Regions from separate parts of the Agrobacterium sp. DE0009 genome, predicted to be linked through region 1. Evidence: riboswitches for the same ligand, from Rfam matches in the RefSeq annotation. Region 1 holds a riboswitch; each other region holds the start of a gene.

Region 1 (7,235 bases):
ATTCGAGATTGTCGTTCGAGAGATAGGAAGCCGGGTAATAAACGCGGCCGATCTTTCCCTCTTTACGGATTTCGATTTTCGAGACGATCGGATGAATGGAAGATGTGGAGTGGTTGATATAGGAGATCGAGCCTGTCGGTGGCACGGCCTGAAGGTTCTGGTTATAGAGGCCTGATGCCATGACCTCCCCCTTCAAGACATTCCAGTCTTCCTGCGTTGGAATGGCGATGCCGGCCTTTTCGAACAAGTCGCGGACCTTTTCCGTCGCCGGCAGCCATTCCCGTTCGGTATATTTGTCGAAATATTCGCCCGAAGCATATTTGGAGTTTTCGAAGCCCTTGAAGCTCTGTCCTCTCTCCATCGCCAGCCGGTTGCTGGCGCGGATAGCGTGATAGGTCACGGTGTAGAAATAGATATTGGTGAAATCTACGCCTTCTTCGGAGCCATAGAAGATGCGCTCGCGCGCCAGATAACCGTGCAGGTTCATCTGACCGAGTCCGATGGCATGGCTGTCGTCATTGCCCTTTTCAACAGACGGAACGGAGGAAATGTGACTCATGTCCGACACCGCCGTCAGTGCCCTGATGGAGGTTTCAATGGTCTTGCCGAAATCGGCTGAATCCATTGCCGCGGCGATATTCAACGAACCGAGATTGCAGGAAATATCCTTGCCCATGTGGCTATAGGAGAGATCGGCATCGAACGCGCTGGCTTCGCTGACCTGCAGGATTTCCGAGCAAAGATTGCTCATGCTGATGCGACCGGCAATCGGATTTGCCCGGTTCACCGTATCTTCGAACATGATATAGGGATAGCCGCTCTCGAACTGGATTTCGGCGATGACCTGAAAAAATTCGCGCGCCTTGATCTTCTTCTTTCGGATGCGGCTGTCGGCGACCATCTCGTGGTACTTTTCCGTCACCGAGATTTCGGTGAAGGGCACCTCATAGACCCGCTCCACATCATAGGGAGAGAACAGATACATTTCCTCGTTGTTGCGGGCGAGCTCGAAGGTGATGTCTGGGATGATAACGCCGAGCGACAGGGTCTTGATGCGGATTTTTTCGTCAGCGTTTTCACGCTTGGTGTCGAGGAAACGCATGATGTCTGGGTGGTGGGCATGCAGATAGACTGCACCCGCACCTTGGCGGGCGCCGAGCTGGTTGGCATAGGAAAACGAATCTTCCAGCAGCTTCATGACAGGTATGACACCGGAGGACTGATTTTCGATCTGTTTGATCGGTGCTCCAGCCTCTCGAATATTGGTCAGTGAAAGGGCAACGCCGCCGCCGCGCTTGGAAAGCTGCAGCGCCGAATTGATGGAGCGACCGATGCTTTCCATATTGTCTTCCACCCGCAGCAGGAAACACGAGACCAGCTCACCGCGGCTCTTCTTGCCAGCATTGAGGAATGTTGGCGTTGCCGGCTGAAAACGGCCGGAAATGATCTCATCGACCAGATCTCGGGCAAGCTGCTCGTCACCGCGCGCAAGAGCCAGCGCCACCATGCAGACGCGGTCCTCATAACGCTCCAGATAACGTTTCCCGTCGAAGGTCTTCAGGGTGTAAGAGGTGTAGTATTTGAACGCACCGAGGAACGTCGGAAAGCGAAACTTCCGCGCATAGGCCTCGTCATAGAGATCGCGCACGAAATTGAAGGAATACTGGTCCAGCACCGCCTGCTCGTAATAGCCTTCGGTCACCAGATAATCGAGCTTTTCCCTAAGATTATGGAAAAACACCGTATTCTGATTTACGTGCTGGAGGAAATATTGACGTGCAGCGAGCCGATCCTTGTCGAGCTGGATTTTTCCGTTCTCGTCATAGAGGTTCAACATCGCGTTCAGTGCGTGGTAGTCCAAGCCCGCATCAAGCGGCTTCTGGCTTGCGGCTGTTGGCTGCTTGGTGTCATTGCGCAATGCGCTAGCGGTCAGCGTGTCCAAAATCGGTCCAATCCATGTTTGACGGTGGCGACGTCTTCTTCCGTCCCGAGAAGCTCAAAGCGATAGAGAAACGGCACGGCGCATTTTCGCGAGACGATATCTCCGGCGGATGCGAAGGCGGCGCCAAAACTGGTGTTTCCCGCCGCAATGACGCCGCGGATGAGGTTGCGGTTGGAGGGTTCGTTCAAAAACCGGATCACGGGTTTCGGCACTGCCCCTTTGGTGCCGCCGCCGCCATAGGTTGGGGTGACGAGCACATAGGGTTCCGACACCTGCGGTACATCCTCTTCAGCGCCGAGCGGCAGGCGAAGCAATCGCCGCCCCAGTTTCAGAAGGAAACGATGAGTGTTTTCTGAACGGCTGGAATAATAGACGATCAGGCTCATCGCCCGCCGCCTCAGCTGATCGCGCCGATCATATCCGGCCGGAAACCCGCCCAATGGCGTTCGCCGGCAACGACTACGGGAACCTGCATGTAGCCGAGGCCACGGACGTGGTCGAGCGCATCCGCATCTTCGGAAATGTCGATAATCTCATAGGGAACGCCGATACGGTCGAGGGCGCGATAAGTGGCGGTGCATTGGACGCAGGCGGGTTTACTGTAAACGGTGACGGTCATAATTTCCCTCTCGAAGCCAATTTTGGACGCGGCAAAGCCTTGCCGATTGCAATCACAACCGGACGGTGATGGTTCTGTCATTCAGGTGATGCTTGGTGTTTGAGAGTTCGTGCGATCCGAATGAAAACAGATGGATTTTCGGGCACGCTTCAAACAACAGAAGTCGCTCCTCTACGCTGACGAGCGTAGCAACTTAAAAATATGCACTGGCATGACTTCACCCCGAAGCTCGTTATGGAGGGGGCAGAAAAGGGCGCACGCAAGTCATTTGCGCGATACACCTTCCTCCGGACACCCCGCCCGTGGACGTTTGCGCTCAAGGCAGGTCTCCTGACTTGCGGGTCACAACATTCATTCCGGCCTTCCCGAAGCTCTCAGCCCCAGTGACTCAAATCGGAACGATGCTCGCCGCTTACAGTTGCGGGGGCAGTTTCGGCCTTGTTTCGCCTCAATGGCGTAACGCACCGAATTCCCGTCTTAGCTCCCAACCCTTGCGAATCGGAAGAACCTTGAACACTAGATATAGTATATGAGGAAATCCTAGCGTCAACCAGTAGATGACGCGAAAGCTGGCCCCTGGGGATAAAAAAGATTCATCGCAGAGTGACAGCCGCTAAACGGCGCGGAACACGTCATGTTCGGGGAACGTCGATCTATTCCCAGATGTCGATGTGGATATCGGCCGGGCGGGCGTTTTCAATCACCCGTTTTCCATTCGGAAGATCGTTCTCGAAAAGCTTGGCATGAATCTGAGCCGCATCAAGGCCAAAGCCCAGCCATCTGTCACGCAGTCTCTGTTCCAGAACGGTCACGGAAGGTCCTACAAAGACACTCAAATCAAAATGGTCGGATAGCCTTGTCCAGGGCGCTTCGTTGAGCAGTAGATAATTGCCCTCAGCCAGAATAAAGCGCGTTTCAGGCGCGATGGCACGGGCAGAGGCGATGGCGATTTCTCGGGAACGATCGAAAACCGGCACCAGCACTTCCTGCCCGCCCTGCCGAACGGCAGAGACGATATCCAGAAAGCCACGGACATCGAATGTTTCCGGCGCACCCTTCCGCGGCAAAAGCCCCCGCTCTTCAAGGATGCCATTATCCATATGGAAGCCGTCCATGGGCAGCACGGCGGCCGTTTCGCCACGTGCGATGAGAGCATCACATAGGGCATCCGCCAGCGTGGATTTGCCGGCCCCTGGGGGGCCGGCAATGGCAACGATGAAACGGGATTGGCCCTTTGCCCGTCGAAGAACGTCTTCAACGATCGTTACGAGCTTCAACGTCATGCGGCGAGCGTTTCCTTCGGCGCTTCCTTGGCGCCGGTCATGAAGGCGACTGCGTCGGACATCGAATAATCCTTCGGATTGATGACGCAGAGGCGCTTGCCCAACCGATGGATATGAATGCGATCCGCCACCTCGAACACATGCGGCATGTTGTGCGAAATCAGAACGATCGGCAATCCACGGGCGCGGACGTCGAGGATGAGCTCAAGGACGCGCCGGCTTTCCTTGACGCCAAGAGCGGCTGTCGGCTCGTCAAGAATCACCACCTTCGAGCCGAAAGCGGCTGCGCGTGCTACGGCTACGCCCTGCCGCTGGCCGCCGGAGAGCGTTTCCACCGCCTGATTGATGTTCTGGATAGTCATCAATCCGAGTTCGGAGAGCTTGTCCCGCGCGAACTTTTCCATGGCCGGCCGGTCGAGGGCACGAAAAAGGCTGCCGGCTATGCCGGGCTTGCGGATTTCGCGGCCCAGGAACATGTTGTCGGCGATCGACAGGGCTGGTGAGAGTGCGAGGTTCTGGTAGACGGTTTCGATACCGGCCTTTCGCGCTTCGATCGGTGAGCGGAACTGCACCGGCTTGCCTTCGAGCCTGATCTCCCCTTCGTCGGGCGTCACCGCGCCCGAGATTGCCTTGATGAGCGAGGATTTGCCAGCGCCGTTATCACCGATGACGGCGAGAATTTCACCGGGGTAAAGATCGAAATCGGCATTGTCGAGTGCGGTCACGCGTCCGTATCGCTTGACGAGATTGCGTGCCGTGAGAATGGGTTCGCGTGCCATCAGCCTGCTACCTTTCTGATCCACTGGTCGATTGCAACAGCCAGGATGATGAGGACACCGATCAACAGATAGGTCCATTGCGGGTCCGTACCAATCAGTCTCAAGCCTAGCGAGAAAACGCCGACAATCAGCGCGCCAAACAGCATGCCCATGATCGAGCCACGACCGCCGAAGAGCGAGAGGCCGCCAATCACGACAGCGGTGATGGATTCGATATTGGCGAACTGTCCGGCCGTTGGCGATACCGAGCCGATGCGGCCGATCAATGCCCAGCCTGCGAAGGCGCAGATGAGCCCCGAAAGCGTATAAACCGTCGTCAGCATGCGCTTGACGTTGACGCCAGCAAGCTCGGCCGCATCCGGATCGTCACCAACAGCGTAGAGGTGGCGGCCCCAGGCGGTGCGGTTCAGCACATACCAGAGGAGGGCAACGAGCAACACCATGGCGATGACGCCATAGGTAAAGACGGCACTGCCGAGGCGCAGGTTGTTCCCGAAGAACTGGAGGATGGGTGCCTGCTGCGCAATATCCTGGGCGCGGATGGTTTCATTCGCAGAGTAAAGGAAGTTGGTGGCAAGAACGATCTGCCACATGCCAAGCGTCACGATGAAGGGCGGCAATCGCATGCGCGACACGAGGATGCCGTTGACGAAGCCGCAAAATGCGCCAACAGCCAGTCCGCAGAGAATGGAGAGTTCCGCCGGCAAGCCGTAGCGGAAGGTGAACTGCCCCATGATGACCGAAGACAGCACCATGATGGCGCCGACGGACAGATCGATGCCGGCAGTCAGGATGACGAGCGACTGCGCCGCACCGACGATACCGACAATGGCCACCTGCTGAAGAATGAGCGTCAGCGAAAAGGCAGAGAAAAATTTGCCGCCCAGTGTGATGCCGAACACTATTAGCGACAGCACCAGAACAATCAGCGGGACAGCTGCAGGACTGGAGTGCAGAAAATGCTGGAATTTTTCGAGCAGGCTCTTGTCGTGCGTATCGAAAGCGGCGACCTGGGTCGAGCTTCCGGACAGCACATTTTCAAATTCATTATGCGGTTGGGTCCGCACTGGCTGATCGCTCATGGATTTTCCTCCCGATCGCTTCATCACATTTGCCCTGGAAGCATAACCGTTCTGCAGCGGGCCTTGTGTCGATTCAAACTGTTGAGAAGCGGACTCCGTCGACCCAGGGGCGCGCCCTGCGTCCACTCATCTGGATCACGCCTCATTCACTTGAGGCTGAAAGCGGGGGCAAAAAGCCCCCGCCTGCGTCAGATGCGAGGCATCAGCCCCAGCACTTCTTGAGGCCTTCCTTGGTATCGATCGAGTCGAGACCCTTCACCGGCTTGTCCGTCACCAGCGTCACGCCCGTGTCGAAGAAGGTCTTGCCAGCTGTCGGCTTTGGCTTTTCACCGGTGTCGGCAAACTTCTTGACCGCCTCGACGCCCAGTGCCGCCATGGCCAGCGGATATTGCTGCGACGTCGCACCGATCACGCCTTCGGCCACATTCTTCACGCCCGGGCAACCGCCGTCGACCGAGACGATCAGAACATCCTTTTCGCGACCGACTGCCTTCAGCGCTTCGTAGGCGCCGGCAGCTGCCGGTTCGTTGATGGTGTGGACAACGTTGATGGTCGGATCTTTCTGCAGCAGATTTTCCATCGCTGCACGGCCACCTTCTTCGTTACCGTTGGTGACATCATGGCCGACGATGCGGGGATCGTTCTCATCGCCGATCTTGTTGATGTCCTTCACGTCGATGCCGAAGCCCTTCATGAAGCCCTGGTTGCGAAGCACGTCGACCGTTGGCTGCGAGGGGGTGAGGTTGAGGAATGCGATCTTTGCATCCTTGGCCTTGTCGCCAAGCGTGCCGGCTGCCCATTTGCCGATCAATTCGCCGGCCAGCAGATTGTCGGTTGCGAAGGTGGAATCGGCGGCATCGACGGGTTCAAGCGGCGTATCGAGCGCGATCACCAGAAGCCCGGCATCCCGTGCCTTCTGCACGGCAGGTACGATGCCCTTGGTGTCCGAAGCGGTAATCAGGATACCCTTGGCGCCATCGGCAATGCACGTTTCGATCGCTGCCACCTGGCTTTCGGAATCGCCATCGATCTTACCGGCATAGGCCTTCAGCGTAACGCCCAGTTCCTTTGCCTTGGCGGTGGCGCCTTCCTTCATCTTGACGAAGAAGGGGTTGGTATCGGTCTTGGTGATGAGGCAAACGGATGTGTCGGCGGCAGATGCAGCGGAAGCGAAAGAAACGCCAAGCGCAAGCGCGCCCAGAAGAGCGGAAACAGTGGTCTTCATGAGATCCTCCCAATGGATATTTGAGTACCTTTACGGTTACCCGACGATCCCGTCTCCTCCGAGATCGACGACCGTTGACGCAGATGGAACCACCAAAGGAACCGGCTGTCAATAAATAAATCCGATTGAATTATTAATTCCGTATGGCATTCTGTCAGCGGCAGGGAGGACAATCGCCACGTCGGTTAACGTTTGCGATAGCAAGATTGCCATAAAGCCTGATCTATCGGTCGCGACAGATAGTGCGGGCGGGAGGATGACATATGAGACACTCTGTTGAGACGGCGCCGCCAGCGCCGTCGACC
Region 2 (7,235 bases), on a different contig from region 1:
ACTCGAAGGTTTCACCCTTGATCGAGCGGCTCTCGCCTGGAGTCGCTTCCCATATGCCGGTGTGCACGGTGCCGTCGCGGGCCTCGTCCAGTGGCCAGGTCTTGAAGGAAGGATCGCCGGAGATCAGGCGCTCTGGCAGGGCTTTCGAAGCCTTTGGTTCGAAGGTGGGTCTGGTATCGAGCGTCTTGAGGAGTGACATAAGGAGGTCCTTTCTTGGAACAGATGATCAATAGCCGCGGGCGCGGTCGACGAGGCCAAGCGGCGGTTCGCCGGCCTCATACCGCTTAATGTTTTCGATGACGGTGCGGGCTGCGGAGTGGGGTTGTGTGACGCTGGCGATATGCGGCGTCAGCAAAATCTTCGGATGAGTCCAGAAGCGGTGGTCCTGTGGCAACGGTTCGGGTTCGGTGACGTCAATGACCGCGCCCGAAAGCATGCCGCTGTCCAGCGCATCGATAAGCGCATCATGATCCAGCTGTTTGCCGCGCCCGGCGTGAACCAGTCCCGCGCTTTCAGGCATCATGGCCAGTCGATGCCGGTTCAGCAGGCCCACGGTTTGGTCCGTGAGTGGCAGCAGGCAAACGAGAATATCACTTGTCGCGAGGATATCATTCAATCCCGCTTCGCCATGGTGGCAGGTGACGCCGTCGATCACACGTGGCGAGCGGCTCCAGCCGGAAAGCGGAAAACCGAACGGTTTCAGCCGCTCAAGCGCCGCAACGCCCAGCATGCCGAGGCCGAGAATGCCGACTCGACGCTCTTCGGCCTGTGCCTGGGGCAGGGCCTTCCACAGTTTCTGGCGTTGCTGATCCAGATAGGCGGGCATGTTGCGATGCAGCGCAAGCACGCCAAAGCTCACATATTCCTGCATCATGCGGATGATGCCTTCATCCACCATGCGCACGACCTTCACATGGGCAGGAACCGCATTGATCTGGAACTGATCGACACCTGCGCCGATGGAAAACAGGATTTCGAGATTGCGGTAACGGCCGATATCATCGGGCACGGTCCAGGTGAGGAGATAGCGGACCGCATCCGGATCGACGGTCTGTGGCTCCATCGAAAAGGGAAGGTCGGGCAGATTACGGGCAAGAGCGTGCCTGAAAATCTCGCCGCGCCTGGCATCTGAGTTAAACAAGAACGTCATGTGAAATCCGGTTTCCGAAGGTTCAGGCCGCACATCGATGGGCAAGCCTTTCCAGCAGCGACTGGCAGGCGGACAGTTCTGTGGTGGTGATATATTCATCCGGTTTGTGGGCGCGGCCGATGTCGCCCGGACCGCAAATGATGGCGTCGATACCGGCAGCCTGAAAAAGTCCGGCTTCCGTACCGTAGCTGACGGCGTCAATGCACGGCGCGTCTGTCAGCTGCTCCATGAGGTTGACGAGCGGCGCGTCAGCGGCAAGCGAAAGCGCAGGGTAGTCGCTCATCGGTGCCCATTGAACGTCTGTCCCGTTGGCTGCAAGCCTCTCGACGCTCTCACGCAATGGCTCGAGCAGGGCGAGCGGCGATACACCGGAAATGGCCCGTGCTTCCACTTCGATGGTGCACAGGTCCGGGACGATATTGATCGCCTGCCCGCCATTTACGGTGCCGATCTGCAGGGAGGAGTAAGGCGGCTCGAACGTGCCTTCGAAGGGGCCCTGCGTGAGGGCTTGGGCAGTTTCCACCGCCTTTGCCATGATGCCTGTCATGAGATGGATCGCGTTGACGCCCTGATCGGGCCGTGAGGAATGGCCGGAGCGGCCGCGGATGGTGATGCGTGCGGCTGCCTTGCCCTTGTGAGCACGCACAGCGCGCAGATTGCTCGGCTCACCGATGATCGCGCCCGCTGGTTTTGCGCAAAGATCCGGCAAAGCGGCGATCAGATGGGGCACACCCCGGCAGCCCGCCTCCTCATCATAGGAAAAAGCAATGTGAACCGGCCGCTTCAGTGACATCTGCGCAAATGCCGGCGCCGCGGCGAGAACCGTGGCAAGGAAACCTTTCATGTCGGTGGTGCCACGGCCGTAAAGACGCTCGCCCTCGGCTCTGAGCGCAAAGGGGTCGGAGGACCATTCCGGCTCCCCGGCGGGCACCACATCCATGTGGCCGGACAGGATGTATCCGCTGGCATCCGTCGGGCCGAAGCTCGCAAAGAGATTGGCGCGGTCCCCTTCCGGCCCGGCAAGCAGCGAGACCTTCGCGCCGTGGCTTCGCAGATAATCGGCAATCCATCCGGCAATATCGCCATTGGCGGTTCCGACGAACGAGGGAAAGCCGACAAGACGCTCCAGAATTTCGATGGCGTTCATGGCTCTCTCCGCGCTTCACCGTCGCAGAGCCTAAAAGTCACCGGCTGCGTTTGTATGCTGAAGTGAAGAAGATTTCGGTAGATTGTTGTGTCCTTACAGCGGTTTCGGCGAAATCCTGCCGGGTCGATGGGAAAACTGACAGCCCTTTTTCCGATGCCGCCGTGTTGTTGAACGGAGACGTCAACGTAAAGCGGCTTTTTAGCGGTTGGATTTTGTCGAAGATGCCGAGAAACTGTATCGCCTGCACGCTTGGGGCTTGTGGCCGGTTTTTAAGCCGGCAACTTCTTGACTTTTCATTGCGGCGGGCTAGCTGGCCGTCTTTGTTCCAAGCTGCGACACGATCGCAATTGACGCCCCGCCTCTTGCCCCTTATGTGAGTATATGACGGTTCCTGCAGCCGAAAGGCGAAGGGATTAATAGGGAACATGGTGCGGGCGATATTTTCGCCCAATGCCGTGGCTGCCCCCGCAACTGTAAGCGGATTGTCGTTCATCCCCGTGGCGCCTCATGGCGTCATGCCACTGTATTCTCTGGAATGCGGGAAGGCAGATGAGTGACGCAAATTCGTGAGCCAGGAGACCTGCCGTCAAAATATGAACCATCGTTACGGGCGGGGAAGCCCGGAGGAGGAGACTGTAATGTTATTACGTTACATTTTGTTTGCATCCGATCATCGTTCTCCGTACAAGACGTCCCGCTGTTGGTGCGCGTTCTAACGCCTGCTGCTCTCGAATAAGTTTACTTTCGACTGGAGAACACATGTTTCATTTAAGACGCCTGCCGGCTCTCGCCGGCATCGTGGCGGTTGCCTTTGCATCCTTGCCCGCCGTTGGCGCGCAGGGCGCCGAAACCACCTACCCCCTGACAATCAACAGCTGCGGTCAGGAGATCACCTTCAAGCAGGCGCCGGCCCGCACCGTATCTGTCGGCCAGAGCACAACCGAGGTCCTTTACCTGCTTGGTCTCGCCGACAAGGTTGTCGGCACGGCGCTGTGGATCGGTCCGGTTCTGAAGGGCTACGAAGAGGCCAACGCCAAGATCGAGCGATTGGCCGACAACGACCCCAGCTTTGAGGCGGTTGTCGGCAAGAAGCCGGATCTCGTGACGACACAGTTCCAATGGCAGATCGGCCCAGAGGGTGTTGTCGGAACGCCGGCGCAATTTGCCGAGCTCGGCATTCCCGTTTACACCTCGCCGGCCGATTGCATGGGCAAAGACAATTCCGGCGGTGGCGATGGCGTGCGCAACACCGTTTTCACCATGGAACTGATCTACCAGGAAATCCGTGACCTCGCCAAAATCTTCAACGTGCAGGATCGCGGTGAGGAAGTCGTCGCCGACCTGAAGAGGCGCGAGGACGCCGCCAGAGCCAAGATCGCTTCTGCCAATGGCAAGCTCTCGGCCGTCTTCTGGTTCTCGAGCGCCGAACTGGATATCGACCCGTACGTCGCCGGCCGTAACGGCGCTCCGGGTTACATCATGTCTGCTCTCGGATTGAAGAATGTCATCGAAAGCGACGAGGAGTGGCCGACGGTCGGCTGGGAAACCATCGCCAAATCCAACCCGTCTATCGTTGTCGCCGGCAAGATGGACCGCCGCCGCTTCCCTGCAGATGACATTGCCGTCAAGCTGAAGTTTCTGGCAACTGACCCGGTGGCAAGCATCATGCCTGCTGTCAGGCAAGGCCATGTGTTCGAAATGGATGCGCAGGCGATGAACCCGACCATTCGCACCATTGAAGGCATCGAAACGCTGGCCGAGGCGATTTCGGCTGCCGGCCTCGCCAAGTGAACGGCCTCTCCCTCCATCTCGGCAGGGCGGGCCTGGTTTTTGCCGCGCTCGCCCTGCTGTTGATAGCGCTGATGGCCGGAGCGGCCATCGGTGAGACAGCCATTCCATTTGACGTCGTCGCAAAAACGATAGCCAATCGCGTCTTTCATGCGGGCTTTCCGCTGGAGCCGCTGGATGAGGGTATCGTCTGGAGCTATCGTCTGAGCCGCGCTGTCGTTGCCGCCTGCTGTGGGGCTTCGCTGGCGCTTGCCGGAGCAGTGTTGCAATCGCTACTGCGCAATCCGCTTGCCGATCCCTATATTCTCGGTATTTCCGCCGGCGCCTCTACAGGCGCCGTCGCTGTCGCCCTCTTGGGATTCGGTGCGGGGTTTCTGACCATGCCGGCAGGGGCCCTGATCGGCGCTTTCATCGCGTTTTCACTGGTCAGCCTTCTTGCCGTGCGAGCCGGACACGGTAACAGCGCCATCATTCTGGCGGGGGTGGCCGGGTCGCAGTTGTTCAATGCCGTAACATCGTTCATCGTCACCAAATCTGCCAATGCCGAGCAGGCACGCGGCATCATGTTCTGGCTGCTCGGCAATCTCTCCGGCGTGCGCTGGCCGGATGTCTGGCTGGCGCTACCTGTCAGCCTTGCGGGACTTCTCATCTGCCTCTGGTATGCCCGCGCGCTAGACGCCTTCGCTTTCGGCGGCCAGGCGGCAGCATCGCTTGGGATCCCGGTACGCTGGGTCTATACGGTGCTGATCTCGGTTTCCGCCATCATGACAGCTTCAATGGTGTCCCTGGTCGGGTCCATCGGTTTTGTGGGCCTTGTCATTCCCCACGCCGCACGCATCTTCGTCGGTGTTCGCCATGGTATCCTGCTGCCGGTGACGGCGCTAACCGGGGCCGTTTTTATGATCGTCGCCGACATTCTCTCTCGCATCGTCATACCGGGTCAGGTTCTGCCGATCGGCGTCATCACCGCGCTCGTCGGCGCGCCCGCCTTTGCCTTCATCCTGGGGCAGAGAAGGGGGCGGTCATGAAGCTATCCGCCCGTGACCTGCATTTCCATGCCGGTAACGCTGATATTGTGCGCGGTGTTTCACTTGAGGTCGGCGCCGGGGAGTTCCTCGGCATCATCGGGCCGAACGGCTCAGGCAAAAGCACACTGCTTTCCATGCTGGCCGGCATCCGAAAGCCGCGCCGGGGGCACGTTGCGCTTGGCGGCGAGCCGCTTGGTTCACTGGGGCGACGCGACATCGCGCGCCTGCTTGCCTTCGTGGAGCAACAGGCCGAAACCACCGAGCGCATCACTGCGCGACAGGCCGTGGAGCTTGGGCGCACACCCTATCTCGGGCCGCTGTCCGCCTGGTCGCCGAATGACACCGCCATTGTCGATGCGGCACTTGTTAATGTCGATATGGCCGATAAGGCCGAGCGCGGCTGGCACCACCTTTCCGGGGGTGAACGGCAGCGCCTGCATATTGCCCGGGCCTTGGCGCAGGAACCACGAATCCTGCTGCTGGACGAGCCCACCAATCACCTCGACATCGGCCACCAGATCAGCCTGCTCGATCTGGTAAAGCGGCAGCGTCTCACGGTCGTCGCAGCGCTGCACGATCTCAATCACGCCGCCATGTTCTGCGACCGCATCGCCGTCATGCATCGCGGCGAGATGATCTCCGTCGGCCCGCCGCGAGAGGTTCTCACCTCCGGGACGATCGCCGAGGTGTTCGGCGTGGACTGCGTGGTCACCATGGACGAGAGAGGCTTTCCGCACATACGTTTTCTGCCGGCGCATGGACTGGCCGAGGATCCAAGGAAAGAACTGGCACGATGAGTAATTTGATGCTGGCAGACGCTCCGAAAAAGATCCGACCGTTTTGGATCGTTGCCGTGATTGCGGCGGCTTTCACAGCCTTTCCGCTTGAGGCCTCGGCCGAGACCTTCGAGGTGAAAATGCTGAACCGTGGCGAAAAGGGCCCGATGGTATTCGAACCCGATTTTCTCGAAATCGCGCCCGGTGACCGCGTGCGCTTTGTGCCCACCCACAAAAGCCACAACGCCGCGACCATCGACGGCATGGTCCCGGAAGGTGCCGAAGGTTTCAAGAGCCGGATCAACGATGAGTTCGAGACCGGTTTCGAAAAGCCGGGCTTTTACGGCATCAAATGCTCACCGCATTACGGCATGGGCATGGTGATGCTCATCAAGGTTGGCGATGCGGGCCTGCCGCAGAGCTACAGGACAGTAAATGTTCCCGGTCGTGCGAAGCCACGATTGGACGATCTTTTCGACCAGGCGGAAAAATGAGGTGTAGGCGTCGCAGCTTTCCCCAACCTCGTTGCAGAAAGAATCCCCAGATGGCGTTTTCGGTGCGGTGGATAATCCCATCTGACGGCGTGGGGGAGATGTATGCGCAGTCTGGTGGGTAATTTGTTGTGGTACAAGGCTACAACGAATGCCGTTATCCTTGTGGTAAAGGTCCGGCCGGGTCCGCGTCGTTGAGCGGTGATCGGCCTGAAGGTCTGATGATTGTCGTGCATCGGCGTTTGCCGCGTAGAGGAAAACCAGCCTGTGGGCTTTCAGAACCACCAGCAGACACCGCCGCAGTCTCTGACGGTGGCGGTTGTCGCGCCGCTTAAGGGCACGTTTCTCGGTGTTGCGCTCATCAGCGGTGTCGTCAACATTCTGGCGCTCACGGCGCCGCTCTTTATGTTGCAGATTTATGATCGGGTGCTTGCGAGCGGCAGCGTTCCGACGCTGGTCGGTCTCGGCATTCTCGCCCTTGGGCTTTATTGTTTCCAGTGTCTGCTCGATGTCATTCGCGCCCGCATTCTGATCCGCATCGGCGAAGATTTCGATACGCGTTATGCCGCAAGGGTGCATGATGCGGTCGTCCGCCTGCCGCTCGTCAGACCTATGCCGGGTGACGGCCTGCAGCCGCTGCGCGATCTCGACAATGTGCGCGGCTTTCTCTCCGGCATGGGACCGACGGCTTTTTTCGACCTGCCGTGGATCCCGCTTTATCTCGGGCTGTGTTTTCTGTTCCACGTCTGGATCGGCGTGACGGCGCTTGCCGGTGCGATACTGCTGATTTCCCTCACGATCCTCACCAATATCTTCTCTCAGAAGCCCAGCCGTGACACCATGGTGCAAAACATG
Region 3 (7,235 bases), 800 kb from region 1:
AGCTGTCACGCCGCATCCGATGCGAAGGGAGAGGCGCAACTGACGCTTTCGGGCGGACAAGCGCTGCCAAGTCCCTTCGGAACCTTCCATGTTCCAAATATCTCCTCCGATCCGCAGCACGGCATCGGCGCCTGGACGCTGGCGGAGTTCGGCGATGCCATGACGCGCGGCGTCGGCAAGAATGGCGAGCATCTCTATCCGTCCTTCCCCTACGCGTCCTATGCCCGCATGACGCAGAAGGACATCAACGATCTCTTCGGTTACCTGAAAACCCTGCCGGCCAGCCAGAACGATGCGCCGGATCACGAGTTACCGTTCCCCTTCAACATGCGCATCGTGCTGGGCGGCTGGAAGTTCCTTTATTTCGACCCCGCCGCCCCGCCGCGCGTCGAGCTTGCCAACGCCAATGCCGAGCTGCTGCGTGGCCAATATCTGGTGGAAGGACCCGGCCATTGCGGCGAATGCCACACGCCACGCAATGCGCTTGGCGGCTTCCTGGCGGACAAATGGCTGGCGGGCGGCCCCAATCCCGAAGGCGAGGGCCGCATTCCAGACATTACCCCCGGTTCGCAGAGCATCGGCAGTTGGACAAAGGCCGATATTGCCAGCTATCTCGAAACCGGCTTCACCCCGGAATTCGACAGCGTCGGCGGCTCCATGGTCAAGGTCCAGCAGAACATGGCGCATCTGACCGCCGAAGATCGCGATGCGATTGCCGCCTATCTGAAGGCGATCCCGGCGCGGTAATCCTCAGCCGTCATGCCGGGCCAGATCCGGCATCCAGCCACGGCGCGTCTGCACCGTGAGAAGAGTCTCTTGCGATCAAGGACTTGATCGCGCTGGACCCCTGATCTAGTCCGGGGTGACGGAGGTGGAGGCGACGGCGTGCAGTTCGAAATCAGGCCCACCATTGACTCCCGCTCTCGCCCGGCGGATAACAACCTTGTGATGGTTCCTTCCGGGCATTCCGGAAGGTGAAAAGGGAACACGATAGGGAGACATCCTCATTCGTGGCTGCCCCCGCAACTGTGAGCGGAGAGCCTGAAACGAAATGCCACTGGCAAGCCACCTGAGAGGAGGGCGCGCCGGGAAGGTGTTTCAGGTTTTGACCCGTAAGCCAGGAGACCTGCCATTACGGAAATATCCATGCCGGCGGGGTGTCCGGAAGAGCGGAATGTCAGGGTGGCGGGATCAATGCCGCCCTGTGTCAGTCTCGTATCCCCGTGGTGAAGTATATCGCATGCGGTCTTGCGGCTTCTGCCGCCCGGCCGCGTCCAAAGGCGCGGGGTCGCGCCGGAGAGGGGTCACCATGTCCATCAATCAGAATACGGCCAATGCCGCCGCGTCTGCAAAAACAGCGAGCTTCGCGCAATCGCTCACCGCGATCGTGCTTGGCCTGTTCATCGTCGGTTTTGTCGGTTTTTCCCATGTGGAAGCCGTCCACAATGCCGCGCACGACACGCGCCATGCCAACGCCTTCCCCTGCCACTGAGGGGGGAGCGGCATGTCTTTCTTCCGTAACATCGTCTTTACCGCCATTCTCGTCGGCATTGTCGGCGGCTTCGCTGTCTCCGCCATGCAGGCTGTCGGCACCACGCCGCTCATCCTTCAGGCGGAAACCTTTGAAAGCGCTGGTGAAGCGCCGCATAGCCATGATGCGCCTGCACCGGGCGCTGCGGCTCCCGCCCATGAGCACAACGACGAGGCATGGGCTCCGGCCGATGGTTTCGAGCGTAACGCCTACACCGTCGCGGCCAATGTGCTCACCGCCATCGGTTACGCGCTGGTGCTGACCGGCCTGATGTCGCTGCGTGGTACCAATGCCGGTTGGCGCGAAGGCCTTCTCTGGGGCGTTGCCGGCTTTGCCGCCGTCATGCTTGCTCCTATGATCGGCCTGCCGCCGGAATTGCCGGGCAGCCCGGCCGCAGCCCTTGAAGCACGGCAGATCTGGTGGCTTGCAACCGTTGCCGCAACCGCGGGCGGCATTGCGCTGATCGCATTCCGTCGCGAGCCCTGGGCGATTGTTCTGGCGCTGGTGATGATTGTCGCGCCGCATGTGGTGGGTGCGCCGCTGCCGCCGGAAGGCGAGCATGCGCTGGCGCCGCTGCCGCTCGAGCGTCAGTTCATCGTTGCCGCCACCGTCACCAGCTTCGTCTTCTGGGCGCTTCTCGGCACGTTGAGCGCGTTTTTCCTGAAGCGCTTCCAGCAGGCTTGAAACCATGCAGGACGCAGCGGAGTGGAGTGAGGAACTCGATGCGCTGCGTTTTGCCGTTCCCGGTCACGGCGCGCCATGCGCCGTACACCGCCTTGCCTTCAAGGCGGTGCTGGGGCCGAGCCCCGATCGTTATGCGGCGCTTGCCTATTTTCAAGACCACGAAGCTGCTTTTGCCGCTGCGGCAATCTTCAAGATCAAACGCTCAAACTTGCCCGCCGGCCGCAGCCTGCATTTGAACAGCCGCGATATCCGCCGCGCGATTGCCGGCAAGGGACCGGAGTTTGCGGCGCGTGTGTGCCGGGTGCTTGATCGAGAATAGCGCAGGATGATTTGCGAGAGACATCTTCTTCTCGACCGTCATGCCGGACTTGATCCGGCATCCAGCCGACGCGCGTCTGCGCGGCGGGAGAAGTCTTTTCAGCCCAAGGACTTGGGCTGGTTGGATACCGGCTCAGGGCCGGTATGACGGAGGGAGGGCGGAATAACGCTCTGCGGCTCACCCATGCTCCGCCGCAAAAACCTGAAGTTCTGCCTCGGCTTCCGGACCAAAGAGTCCGAGGCTTTTCAGAATTTCCACGGCGAAACTCACCGGCGCGCTGCCGGCGTGATAATGCCGCCGTCACTGACCGCTTTTGGCTGATCGCGATAAAGCGCTTCGCCACGATACGTCGGATAGGCCTTGTGCGATGCCAGCGCATTGCCGGTATGGGCGACATCATCAAGAACGCCCGTGCCGCCGAGCGCACTTGCCGCCGCGCAGATGCCGGCGACCAGCCGGTGCCTGTCGCGAAACCGGTATACCAGCCCGCCAAGATCGGCAGCCGTGCCCTTTTCCCAACTGAGACCGCCGGGGATGACGAGCGCATCGATGTCAACGGGATCGAGCGCGTCATAGGATGTATCCGGCGTCACCTTCAGCCCGCCCATGGACGTTACCGGCCGGCCATCGGGCGTGGCATAAACGATCTCGACGCCGAGATAGCTGCGTGCAGCCGCCGCCAGCAGCGCCGGCTCCCAGTCCGCAAAATCCTCAGCCAACGCAATGGCAATCCGTGTCATGGCCGTCTCCGTGGGTCAATCAGGCGATGGACTGCATGTAACGCATGCCGGTGACCGGCCGCGGCGCGAAATCCATGTTTTGGTAGAAACGATGCGCCGCCACATTGCCTGTTGTGGCGCTGACGGAAAGATAGTCGCAGCCGAGCCGCTTGGCGATATCCCGCGCTCGGGACACCAGATGCTGGCCGGTGCCATGGCCGCGATGGCCATCACGGACGAAGAGGTGATGCAGCTCCAGCCCGCGCCGGCCTTCTTGCGCTCGGTAGAGCGGCAGAAGCAGCGCGTAACCGATCAGCGCACCGTCCGCCTCGGCCACCAGCCCGTGCACCCATGGCAGCGGGCCGAACAGGTCGCGTTCCAGTTTCGCCGGCGTGATCGCCGCCGCATCGCCGTGGTAGGAGGCAAGCAGCGTGATCATCTCGTTGAGCTCGGGCAGATCGGTCTTGCGCGCGCCGCGAATGATGACGACGGGCGGTCTTTCCAGTGTCAGGGAGCTATCTTCGGTCATTTCTCGGTCCTTTGGTCTTATCTGTGCCGTCAGGACGCTTGAAAAACAACAAAGCCGCCTGACGGCGGCTTGTTGACAATATGATCTGTCGAGCCGCCCTTAAAGGAAGGCCCAAAAATACGAGCAGGAGATGGGTGCGCGTTCGTTGATCATGAGACATCAAATGCGCCCGAATCCGTAAACTGTCAAGTCCGGTTTTTCACTCAGTGCTCGCCCTCGCACATGTCGTGGTTGGACAGCGCCCGGATGACGTAGCAATCCTCGATCGAATGGCCGTGGCAATGGGAGACGATGCGTTCCAGTTCGTGTTCCAGCTTCTTCAGGCTGGCGATCTTCTCGCGCACATCCGCAAGATGTTCGGCGGCGATGCGATCCGCGCCGTCGCAGGGCATCTGCCGGTGCTGGCTGAGCGCGATGAGTTCTCGAATGGCATCGATGTTGAGGCCGAGATCGCGCGCGTGGCGGATGAAGGTCAACCTTTCGAGGTCGGATTTCTCGTAGCGGCGCTGGTTGCCCTCCGAGCGATCCGCCTCGCGGATGAGGCCCATCTGCTCGTAATAGCGGATCGTCGGAACCTTGACGCCGGTACGTTTCGACAGTTCACCGATGGACAGCATGATCTTCTCCAAATCTCCAGTCTCTAGAGATATGGCTTTTCCGCCGCCGGTTCAATGGCCTCAAGCGGCTCCTTCGACGCCGAGAGCATGGGCGAGCGCCTTCAGGATCTGCGATTCGAGGCTTGCCATATCCGGCTGGGCGGAAGCGGTCACATCAGCATTGGCGCCAGTTGCGGCGGCAGCGCCGCTGTCCATGTTCCAGAGAGCGGCAGCGAGGCTCGCGGAGGCGCCGGCCAGCGGAGCGACAGCGGTGGCGACATTGCCTGCCACCGAAATGGCGCGATGGGCCGCCCGCGTCAGCTCCTGCAAAGCCTCGGTGGTGGACTGGCTCTCCCGGTTGTGCGCAGGCGCGATGCCGCGGACGGGGGAGGCGAAATTGATGCTGCTGGTTGCTGCGATAGTCGTCATGACTGTGAGTCCCCTAGTTCTGATGGGGCATTTTTAAGCGTCGAAACATTCGCGAAGATTGCGTCCTACGCGTCTTGTGCAAAAAATAATGCCGATATACTATACCCCCCTATAGTATATGAGGTCACCATGTCCCATACCATCCGCAACAAGGACAAGCTGCTTGCCCGCATCCGCCGCCTGAAGGGGCAGATGGAAGCGGTGGAGCGTGCGCTTGATGACGCCAAGCCCTGTGGCGAGGTGCTGCAATTGCTCGCTTCGGTGCGCGGCGCGCTCTCCGGTCTGACAGGGGAGGTGATGCAGGAGCACCTGCATGAGCATGTGGTGCATGCCGAGACCGAAGACGAACGGGCGCGGGCGGCAGAAGAGCTGGCCCAGGTGCTGAAGACCTACATCCGGTAAATCGGCCGACAGCAAATCGAACCGAACATTTAATCGACATCATAGATGCGGGATAAAGCGACATGACGACGACGACATCCGAACACCGTGCCGCGACTGGCCACGACCACGTTTTCCTCGGCCAGAACCACGAGCGCAATGAAAAGCGCGTGTGGATGGTCATCGCGCTGACCACCGCCATGATGGTGGCCGAAATCGTCGCCGGCCACTGGTACGGTTCCATGGCGCTGACGGCCGATGGGTGGCACATGTCGACCCATGCCGGCGCGATGCTGATTTCGGCGCTCGCTTATCTTTATGCCCGGCGCGAAGCGCGTAACCCGCGCTTCACCTTCGGCACCGGCAAGTTCGGCGATCTCGCCGGCTTTGCCAGCGCCATCGTACTGGCGGTCGTGGCGTTGCTGATTGCGGTGGAAAGCGGGATGCGCCTCGTTAATCCGATCGAGATCGATTTCAACCAGGCCATTCTCGTCGCCGCCATCGGCCTTGCCGTCAATCTTTTGAGCGCCGTGCTTTTGAAGGATGATCACCACCACGATCATGGCCATGGTCACGGCCATTCACATGGCTCGCATGCCCATCACGGGCACGGCAGCCACGCCCATCACGATCACGGTTCCCATGCCGGTCACCATGCCGGCCACCATGCCGAGCACGGCGCAAAGGGCGGTCGGGACAACAATCTGCGCGCCGCCTATCTGCATGTGCTGGCAGACGCGCTGACCTCGGTTCTCGCCATCGTCGCGCTGCTTCTTGGCAAGTGGAACGGCTGGTCGTTCCTCGATCCTTTGATGGGTATCGTTGGCGGCTTGGTGATTGCCCGCTGGTCCTGGGGCCTGATCCGCTCGACGGCGACGACGCTGCTCGACGCGCTGCCGGATGCCGAGGATCTGCCGCAGGAAATCCGTGAAACTGTGGAAACGGAAGAAGATCGCATCACGGACCTGCATGTCTGGCAGGTGGGGCCGGGGCATCACGCCGCCATCGTGGCGATCCATTCGCAGGCGCCGAAAGCGCCGGCGTTTTATAAGCAGAAACTTGCCGCCATACATGAACTGTCGCATGTGACGGTGGAAGTGAGCCCGGCAAGGGCCTGATCAGACTCGCTTATTCGGTATATTCCGAGTAAGCGCTACGCACCCATTCGACCTGCGCTTTCGCCTTGTCTTCCGGAGAGGCGGTGGCCGTTTCCTGGAGGGCGGGCGCATTGCCGCTGCCGACCGCCCAGAGCACATTGGCCAGCGACTGCGAGAGAATGGTGCTGGAAACCGTAGGGTTGCCAGGACCGCGATTTACGGCCTGCTCCTCCGGCGCATTCTGCGCGCCGCCGGCTTTTTCGATGTCACGAATGCGACCTTTGTAGTTGTATCCGCCAATACTGCTTTCGATCTGCATGTCAGTGATTCCGCGTTCAAAAGTTAACGAAAAGTTAACGAAAAGTTAACGGTGCGGACTTGCGTGAGCCTTGCGTCTGCTGCGCTGCAGCGACAGGGAAGGGTTGACAGGCGGCGAAGTGGCGCTTCGTTTTTGCCTAATGGAGACGGGCAGGGACCTAATGAAGACGGGCAAGGAGGAGGTTGCCAGCTTTGTCCCTCGCGGCATTGCAGCCCGGTTTAAATTTCTGCCGCCATAAACACCTCGCTCCCGTCATTCCGGCCTGGAGCCAGATTCCAGCCGGCGCGCATCTGCGCGGCAAGAGAGTCCTTTCAGTCCAAGGACTTGGCCTGGCTGGATAACGGCTCAAGGCCGGTATGACGGAAAGAGGAAATCTCGCGGACGCGCCAATCCGTCTGGTGTCGGATTATGCCGTTTCCTTCTCCATCGGCACAACCGTTTCCTGGAGCTTCTCCGGTTCCTCCGCCGTTTCCGCCTTCACCTCCACCTCCTGCGGCGCCGGCGTCACCATGGCGGCCACCAGCGTGTCGAGCCCGATGCTGCCGACCGGTTTGCCGTCCTCGTCCACCACATGAGCCTGCGTCTCGTTGGCTTCAGAGAGATCGCGGGCGATGGTTTCGAGCGTTGCGTT
Region 4 (7,235 bases), 1.6 Mb from region 1:
CTTCTGGATGGTGGCAAGATCATTGCGCTGCGCGACAAGATCGACCTGCCGAATTACGGCGAATTCGACGAGAAGCGCGTGTTCTCCGAAGGGTCGATTTCCGGCCCCTATAATTTCCGCGGGGTGAGGATCGGTATTCCGATCTGCGAGGAAATCTGGAACGACATGGGCGTCTGCGAGACGCTCGCCGAAAGCGGGGCGGAAATTCTGCTGGTGCCGAACGGTTCGCCCTATTACCGCGGCAAGCTGGACGTGCGCCATCAGGTGGCGCTCCGACAGGTAATCGAAAGCGGGCTGCCGCTGGTTTTCGCCAACCAGCTGGGCGGACAGGATGAGCTTGTTTTTGATGGCGCCAGCTTCGGCTTCAATGCCGACAAGACACTTGCCTTCCAGATGAGCCAGTTCGAGGCGACGCTTGCCGTAACCGACTGGAAACGCACGGCGGATGGCTGGCGCTGCGAAAGCGGGCCGTTTTCGAAGATTCCCGAAGGCGAGGAAGCGGATTACCGCGCCTGCATGCTGGGCTTTCGGGATTACGTCAACAAGAACGGCTTCAAGAGCGTGGTACTCGGGCTTTCCGGCGGCATCGATTCGGCGATCTGCGCCGCCCTTGCGGTCGATGCGTTGGGTGAGGAGCGGGTGCGCTGCATCATGCTGCCATACCGCTATACCTCGGAAGAATCGCTGAAGGATGCCGCAGATTGCGCAAAAGCGCTCGGCTGCCGATACGATATCGTGCCGATCGTCGAGCCGGTGGAAGGCTTTCTCTCGGCGCTGTCAGAACTTTTCGAGGGCACGGAAGAGGGCATCACCGAGGAAAACCTGCAGAGCCGCACGCGCGGCACCATCCTGATGGCCGTTTCGAACAAGTTCGGATCCATGGTCGTGACGACGGGCAACAAGTCCGAGATGTCGGTGGGTTACGCCACGCTTTATGGCGACATGAATGGCGGCTTCAACCCCATCAAGGACCTCTACAAGATGCAGGTCTACGCCATTTCCGCCTGGCGCAACGCCCATGTACCGCCGGGCGCGCTCGGCCCTTCCGGCGAAGTGATCCCCGCCAACATCATCGCGAAGGCTCCATCCGCCGAACTGCGTCCGAACCAGACCGATCAGGATTCGCTGCCACCCTATCCGGTGCTGGACGATATTCTGGAATGCCTTGTCGAAAAGGAAATGTCGGTCGAGGAAATCCTGGCGCGCGGCCATGATATCGCGACCGTGCACCGGGTGGAGCATCTGCTTTATCTCGCCGAATACAAGCGCCGCCAATCAGCGCCGGGTGTGAAGATCACCAAGAAGAATTTTGGGCGTGACAGGCGGTATCCGATTACCAACCGGTTCCGGGATCGGTAGGGCGTTTTGGGAAGGCGCGTTTAACGCGGTACCTGCTGAATGAATTGGGTCAGCGCATTGAGAGACGGCGCGGCCTATTTCTTCTCCCCGCCGGGGAGAAGGTGGCCCGAAGGGTCGGATGAGGGGGCAGCCTCTCCTTATATCGCGACGCTTGCCCCCCCATCCCGCTGCCGCGGACTTCTTCCCGGCGGGGAGAAGAAGCGAGGGGCATGCGCTCGTTCCACAACAAGCCTTCGCGTTTAAGCAAGCGGCGCGGAGAAAACCCCGCGCCGTTCACTCGCCTTAAATAGCCTGCCCCACATCGATGCGGTTGCCATCAGGGTCTTCAAACACAAAGGCCCTGAGGCCATACTCCTTGTCCTGCAAGCCCTTGATAATGCGCAGCCCATGTTTCTTGCAAACCGTGTGCAGCGCATCGACATCGCTGACCATCATATGCGCGACGTTGAAAGGGGCTGCCCTGTGGGCCGGCTGCAATGTCAGGTGCAGCTCGGCATTGCCCTGTTTCAGGATGATGAAGCCGACGGGATTGCCGTTTTCGAAGGTCTTTTCGAAACCGAGCACGCCGGCATAAAAATCATGGGCCTTTTCGATATTCTTGACAGGAAGCATTGCGGCGATCCGGCCGAAGCGGATGCCGTGATCGGCGATGGTATTCATCGCGGAACCTCGGATCTGGGAGAAACGGGGAGGGCCGCGGACGGTGCCGGGGCACAGGCGTTTTTTCCGGTTTGAATTTGCAGGACGGTGCCTGCCGCCCTAGGATCATAGCCACGGCGGCGACGGATGCAAATGGAATGTCTGCGCCGTTCCGGTCGGAACATTGACAAGCCCGGGAGGCAGAATGCGCAGCTCCATCGAAATCTTCAACATCCGGACCCGGCAGATGCGGGTGGTGTGGCAGACGCCTGAGCTGTTCGAAGCGCCGAACTGGTCGCCGGATGGGAAATATCTGCTGCTGAACAGCGAAGGGCTGCTGTATCGCCTGTCCCTTTCCGGTGACGCGTCGCCACAAAAGGTCGATACGGGTTTCGCAATCCAGTGCAACAACGATCACGGTATTTCGCCCGACGGTTCGCTTTACGCCATTTCAGACAAGGTGGAATTCGGCAAAAGCGCCATCTATCTTCTGTCCTCGGCGGGCGGCGCGCCGCAGCTGATGACGAAGAACCTGCCCTCCTATTGGCATGGCTGGTCCCCCGACGGGAAAAGCTTCGCCTATTGCGGCATTCGCGATCAGGTTTTCGATATCTATTCCATGGACATAGACAGCGGCGTTGAAACACGCCTTACCCATGGTGAAGGCCGCAATGACGGCCCGGACTATTCGCCTGACGGTATGTGGATCTATTTCAATTCCAGCCGCACGGGCCAAATGCAGATCTGGCGGGTGCGGGTGGATGGCTCAGCTGTGGAGCGTATCACCGACAGCCCCTATGGCGACTGGTTTCCACACCCGTCTCCGAAGGGAGACAAGGTTGTCTTCATTTCCTATGATGGCGACGTTTTCGACCATCCGCGCGATCTCGATGTACGCGTGCGGCTGATGGATATGGACGGCGGCAATGTGGAAACGTTGTTCGAGCTTTTCGGCGGGCAGGGCACGATGAATTCGCCCAACTGGTCGCCGGATGGGGATGAGTTCGCTTATGTCAGGTACTTTCCGGTGGCGTGATGCGGTTCTGACGAGGCGGTGTACCCCCTCCCTTCACTCCGGCTCAGGGCCGGAATGACGGAGGCGGGGAGCACGGTCATATTGTCGCGCGGCCTTGGCGACACTTGCGTTCGCACGCTATTTTGCCCATAGCTTCACCCGTCAGGTGCCCGCCTTTGCAGCGGGAGAATCGGGAATCCGGTGAGAGACCGGAACGTGCCCAACGCTGTGAGGCGGATGCCCTTTTTCTCATGCCACTGAAGTTATTCGGGAAGGCGAAAGGGGCGGATGAAGCCTAGTCAGAAGACCGGCCTGGCAAAATAGACCGAACCGCGCGGACGGCGGCAGGTTGATGGAAAGCGAGTCGTCGCTGCAAACCTTCCATGGTTTCGGCACCGGCCCGCCCGCATTGTTAGGGATAAACGATGCCGACCGAACCGCCCTTCACGACGCCACCCGACGCCAATCCTTTCGATCATGCGCTTTCACCCGCCCGCCCGTTTTCCAGCGAGGAGCGCGAGGCGATCTACCGCGCCATCGAGACGCGGCGTGATGTGCGCGACCAGTTCCTGCCAGACCCGCTGCCGGACGATCTCGTCGAGCGCCTCCTGAAAGCGGCGCATGCCGCTCCCTCCGTCGGTTTCATGCAGCCGTGGAACTTCACCCTCGTCACCGACGGCGCCGTGCGCCAGGCGGCATGGGTGGCCTTCAGCCGCGCCAATGAAGAGGCGGCGGCGATGTTTGAGGGCGAGAAGCAGGCGCTCTACCGCAGCCTGAAGCTTGAGGGTATCCGCAAGGCCCCGCTCAGCATCTGCGTTACCTGCGATCCGAAACGGGGTGGCAAGGTGGTGCTGGGCCGCACCCATAATCCACGCACGGATGTCTATTCCACCGTCTGCGCCATCCAGAACCTCTGGCTCGCCGCCCGCGCCGAAGGCGTCGGCGTCGGCTGGGTCAGCATTTTCCACGACAGCGATATCAGGGCCATTCTAGGTATCCCCGATCATATCGAGATCGTCGCCTGGCTGTGCCTCGGTCGCGTCGATACGCTTTATACCGAACCGGAGCTGGCGGTGAAGGGCTGGCGGCAGCGCGTGCCGCTGGAAGAGCTTGTGTTTCGGAACCGTTGGGGTGGGGTGTAGACACGGAGGCCTGCGAATAGGTCGGGACATTGCCGTGCATTTCTTCTCCCCGCCGGAGAGAAGGTGGCCCGAAGGGTCGGATGAGGGTGTAACGGTAGAGATTTTCGGAGAGCTTGCCCCCTCATCCCGCTGCCGCGACCTTCTCCCCGGCGGGGAGAAGAAACAAGGGTCGCGCGCTCGCCCCATTACACGCGCGCAAGAGATTTCACTGCTGCGGCTGGATGCCTTTCAGCGCCGGGTTTTTCAGGTCTATCTTGCCGGTCTGGTCCGGCAGGAATTTGGGTCCGATGATGCGGACTTTTTTATCGTTGGGATCGTAATCCCGTTCCGGGATTGGCTGTTCCGGTTGCTTGGCCGCCTGCTGTTGTTGAGCCGCTGCGGGGGATTTATCACCGTTCTTGTCACCTTGCGGCGATGGAATGGTGGTGATGCTGGAATAGGGCTTTTCGGCTTCCGGCCGGGACGCCTGTTCCTGCTTTTGCATCTCCTGGTGATAGGCGGCCATGTTGCAGGCGCAGCCGGGCGCTTTCGTTGAGGCATTGCGATAGGCGAAGGCGGTCGGCAGGTCCTTGTAGGTTTTGCCGGTTTCAGCGGACACCATGTCTGCTGTTTCCTGATCCGCCATGGAGTGGAAATAGAGTTCCGTCTCGGTTCCCGGGCACATTTTCTGGCATTGCTCGGCCTGGGCGCGGAAATCAAGTGGCGAGGCATTGGAGGCGATCGGGAAGAACGATCCGTCGCAGGTGCGCACGCAGAGCGTTCGAAGCCCGCCCTCGGCGGCGGCGTTGGGGTGAGGCGAAAGGCCCGCCTGTCCCGGCTCATCGCCATTCTGCCTGAAGGCATCGGGATACCGGGTCACATCGGGTGCAGGCGATGCTTGGCGGTTCATGTCCTCTGCGGGGCTGCAGCCATTGGCATCGAGGGCGGCGAGAATGCGCTCGCGCCTGACGTTGCTGTCATCGTTGCGAGCGTCCGCCATGGCATCATCGCGATCGCGGATGATCGCGTCGCGCTCGGCCTCGGCATCCACCAGCGCGTCGCCGATCTCGGCGCAAAGCCCGGCATTGGGATTGCCATACACAATGACACTACCGGACGAGCAGCCATAGCTGCGCATGTCGTTTCTGATCTTGCGGATGACGATGTTCTGGCGGGCAAGCGCATTGGCGTAACGCCGCACCTCGGCCGTGTTGCCGATGACACGGGGCGGTTCGCGCAACTGTTGATACAGCGTATCGCACACCTGATCCGCAATAGCGGCGGCAGGAGCGATGAAAACAAGGGGAAGCAGGAGGCCGATGATGCGGCTGCGCCGGGTCAATTGTGCGATCCGTTTGGTGTCCCCGGCCGGTGGCAGGGGTGTTATGCTTCAGGAAATCCGTGTTTCAGGAAGATAACATAAGCTGTTGCCGCATTGCGGCAACAGCATGTTCAAAACTGCGTTAATGCGCCTTCATCACACCGAAGGGTGAGAGGCCTGCACCACGGCAAAGGCCGCCATGTTGACGACGCCGCGCGAGGTGACGCTGGGCGACAGGATGTGGGCGGGAAGGGCCGTGCCGAGCAGGATCGGGCCGACATGCAGGCCTTCCGTCAAGGTGCGGGTGACACCCAGCGTGATATTGGCGGCATCGAGGTTCGGGAAGACCAGAAGGTTCGCCTCGCCGGTCAGCACGCTGTTGGGCATGGCGCGCTTGCGCAGTGCTTCCGACAGGGCCGAGCCGCCCTGCATTTCGCCGTCCACTTCCAGTTCGGGCGCTGCCTCCTGCACGATCTTCAGGGCGCGGCGCATCTTGCGGGCGCTTTCGGAATCGCGCGAGCCGAAGTTGGAATGGCTGGCGAGCGCGATCTTTGGCGTGATGCCGAAGCGGCGGATTTCCTTCGCCGCAAGGATCGCCATCTCGGCCACTTCTTCTGATGTCGGGTCGTTGTTGACGAAGGTATCGGTGAGGAACAGCGCGCCCTGCTGGGTGATGAGCAGGCTGAGGCCCGCGAAGGAGCGCACGCCGTCCTGCTTGCCGATGATCTGGTTCACGTCTCGCAGATGGCGGTCGTAACGGCCTTCGAGACCGCAGATCAGCGCATCCGCTTCGCCGCGCTTGACCGAAAGCGCGCCGATGACGGTCGTGTTGGTACGCACGATGGTACGCGCCGCTTCCGGATTGATGCCGGCGCGGCCAACGAGGGCGAAATAGTCATCCACGTATTCGCGGTAGCGCGGATCGTCTTCCGGGTTGACCACCGCGAAATCCGTATGCGGGCGGATGCGCAGGCCGAAGCGCTTCAGGCGCGTTTCGATGATCTGCGGACGGCCGATGAGGATCGGAATGCCGGTGCCCTCTTCCAGCAGCACCTGGGCGGCGCGCAATACCCGCTCGTCTTCGCCTTCGGCAAAGATGATACGCTTCTTTTCGGCAGCTTTGGCGGCGTTGAAGACCGGCTTCATGATGAAGCCCGAGCGCCAGACGAAGCGGTTCAGCTGGTCGAGATAGGCTTCGAAGTCGGTGATCGGCCGGGCGGCGACGCCGCTTGCGGCGGCAGCACGGGCAACGGCCGGCGCAATGCGCAGGATAAGGCGCGGATCGAAGGGCGAGGGGATGAGGTAGGTCGGGCCGAAGATCGGCGTTTCGCCGCTGTAAGCCTTGGCGGCCACTTCGGAGACTTCCTCACGCGCCAATTCGGCGATGGCCTGCACGGCGGCCATCTTCATTTCTTCGTTGATCGTTGTTGCGCCGCAATCGAGCGCGCCGCGGAATATATAGGGGAAGCAGAGGACGTTGTTGACCTGGTTCGGGAAGTCCGAGCGGCCGGTGCAGATCATCGCATCCGGGCGGGCGGCACGCGCCTCTTCCGGCATGATTTCAGGCTTCGGATTGGCAAGCGCGAGGATGAGCGGGTTCTCCGCCATGCGCTCCAGCAGTTCCGGCTTCAGGACGCCTGCCGCCGACAGGCCGAGGAAGACATCGGCGCCATCAATGGTTTCAGCCAGCACGCGCTTGTCGGTCTTCTGGGCGTAAACTTCCTTCCACTCGTCCATCAACGTGTTGCGGCCGTCATAGACAAGGCCCTCGATGTCGTGC

Evidence for each region. Region 1 has a riboswitch for cobalamin ahead of nrdH (glutaredoxin-like protein NrdH). Riboswitches for the same ligand answer to the same signal wherever they lie in the genome.
Region 2: linked by a shared signal. The riboswitch ahead of FS804_RS10875 (ABC transporter substrate-binding protein) and the one ahead of nrdH (glutaredoxin-like protein NrdH) in region 1 are both predicted to bind cobalamin.
Region 3: linked by a shared signal. The riboswitch ahead of FS804_RS05450 (CbtB-domain containing protein) and the one ahead of nrdH (glutaredoxin-like protein NrdH) in region 1 are both predicted to bind cobalamin.
Region 4: linked by a shared signal. The riboswitch ahead of bluB (5,6-dimethylbenzimidazole synthase) and the one ahead of nrdH (glutaredoxin-like protein NrdH) in region 1 are both predicted to bind cobalamin.

What each region holds. Positions count from the first base shown of each region.
Region 1 is NZ_VEIU01000001.1:1,856,397-1,863,631, forward strand. It holds gene nrdE (class 1b ribonucleoside-diphosphate reductase subunit alpha) at 1-1,918, opposite strand, end outside; gene nrdI (class Ib ribonucleoside-diphosphate reductase assembly flavoprotein NrdI) at 1,930-2,328, opposite strand; gene nrdH (glutaredoxin-like protein NrdH) at 2,340-2,561, opposite strand; cobalamin riboswitch at 2,864-3,088, opposite strand; gene FS804_RS09410 (nucleoside triphosphate hydrolase) at 3,215-3,844, opposite strand; gene FS804_RS09415 (ATP-binding cassette domain-containing protein) at 3,841-4,623, opposite strand; gene FS804_RS09420 (ABC transporter permease) at 4,623-5,705, opposite strand; gene FS804_RS09425 (sugar ABC transporter substrate-binding protein) at 5,908-6,930, opposite strand; gene FS804_RS09430 (ROK family transcriptional regulator) at 7,194-7,235, shown strand, end outside.
Region 2 is NZ_VEIU01000002.1:304,832-312,066, reverse strand. It holds gene FS804_RS10890 (cupin domain-containing protein) at 1-199, opposite strand, end outside; gene FS804_RS10885 (glyoxylate/hydroxypyruvate reductase A) at 227-1,150, opposite strand; gene argE (acetylornithine deacetylase) at 1,173-2,297, opposite strand; cobalamin riboswitch at 2,666-2,900, shown strand; gene FS804_RS10875 (ABC transporter substrate-binding protein) at 3,057-4,088, shown strand; gene FS804_RS10870 (iron ABC transporter permease) at 4,085-5,113, shown strand; gene FS804_RS10865 (ABC transporter ATP-binding protein) at 5,110-5,910, shown strand; gene FS804_RS10860 (pseudoazurin) at 5,907-6,383, shown strand; gene FS804_RS10855 (type I secretion system permease/ATPase) at 6,648-7,235, shown strand, end outside.
Region 3 is NZ_VEIU01000001.1:1,060,252-1,067,486, reverse strand. It holds gene FS804_RS05455 (cytochrome c) at 1-747, shown strand, start outside; cobalamin riboswitch at 933-1,149, shown strand; gene FS804_RS05450 (CbtB-domain containing protein) at 1,310-1,492, shown strand; gene FS804_RS05445 (CbtA family protein) at 1,505-2,215, shown strand; gene FS804_RS05440 (hypothetical protein) at 2,220-2,534, shown strand; partial or broken gene FS804_RS05435 (type 1 glutamine amidotransferase family protein) at 2,712-3,274, opposite strand; gene FS804_RS05430 (GNAT family N-acetyltransferase) at 3,294-3,782, opposite strand; gene FS804_RS05425 (helix-turn-helix domain-containing protein) at 3,986-4,399, opposite strand; gene FS804_RS24900 (hypothetical protein) at 4,460-4,807, opposite strand; gene dmeR (Ni(II)/Co(II)-sensing transcriptional repressor DmeR) at 4,937-5,209, shown strand; gene dmeF (CDF family Co(II)/Ni(II) efflux transporter DmeF) at 5,272-6,306, shown strand; gene FS804_RS05405 (hypothetical protein) at 6,317-6,604, opposite strand; gene FS804_RS05395 (glycine betaine/L-proline ABC transporter ATP-binding protein) at 7,011-7,235, opposite strand, start outside.
Region 4 is NZ_VEIU01000001.1:270,538-277,772, forward strand. It holds gene FS804_RS01425 (NAD+ synthase) at 1-1,359, shown strand, start outside; gene FS804_RS01430 (glyoxalase superfamily protein) at 1,642-2,019, opposite strand; gene FS804_RS01435 (TolB family protein) at 2,204-3,034, shown strand; cobalamin riboswitch at 3,161-3,344, shown strand; gene bluB (5,6-dimethylbenzimidazole synthase) at 3,439-4,155, shown strand; gene FS804_RS01445 (DUF2865 domain-containing protein) at 4,361-5,476, opposite strand; gene FS804_RS01450 (NADP-dependent malic enzyme) at 5,612-7,235, opposite strand, start outside.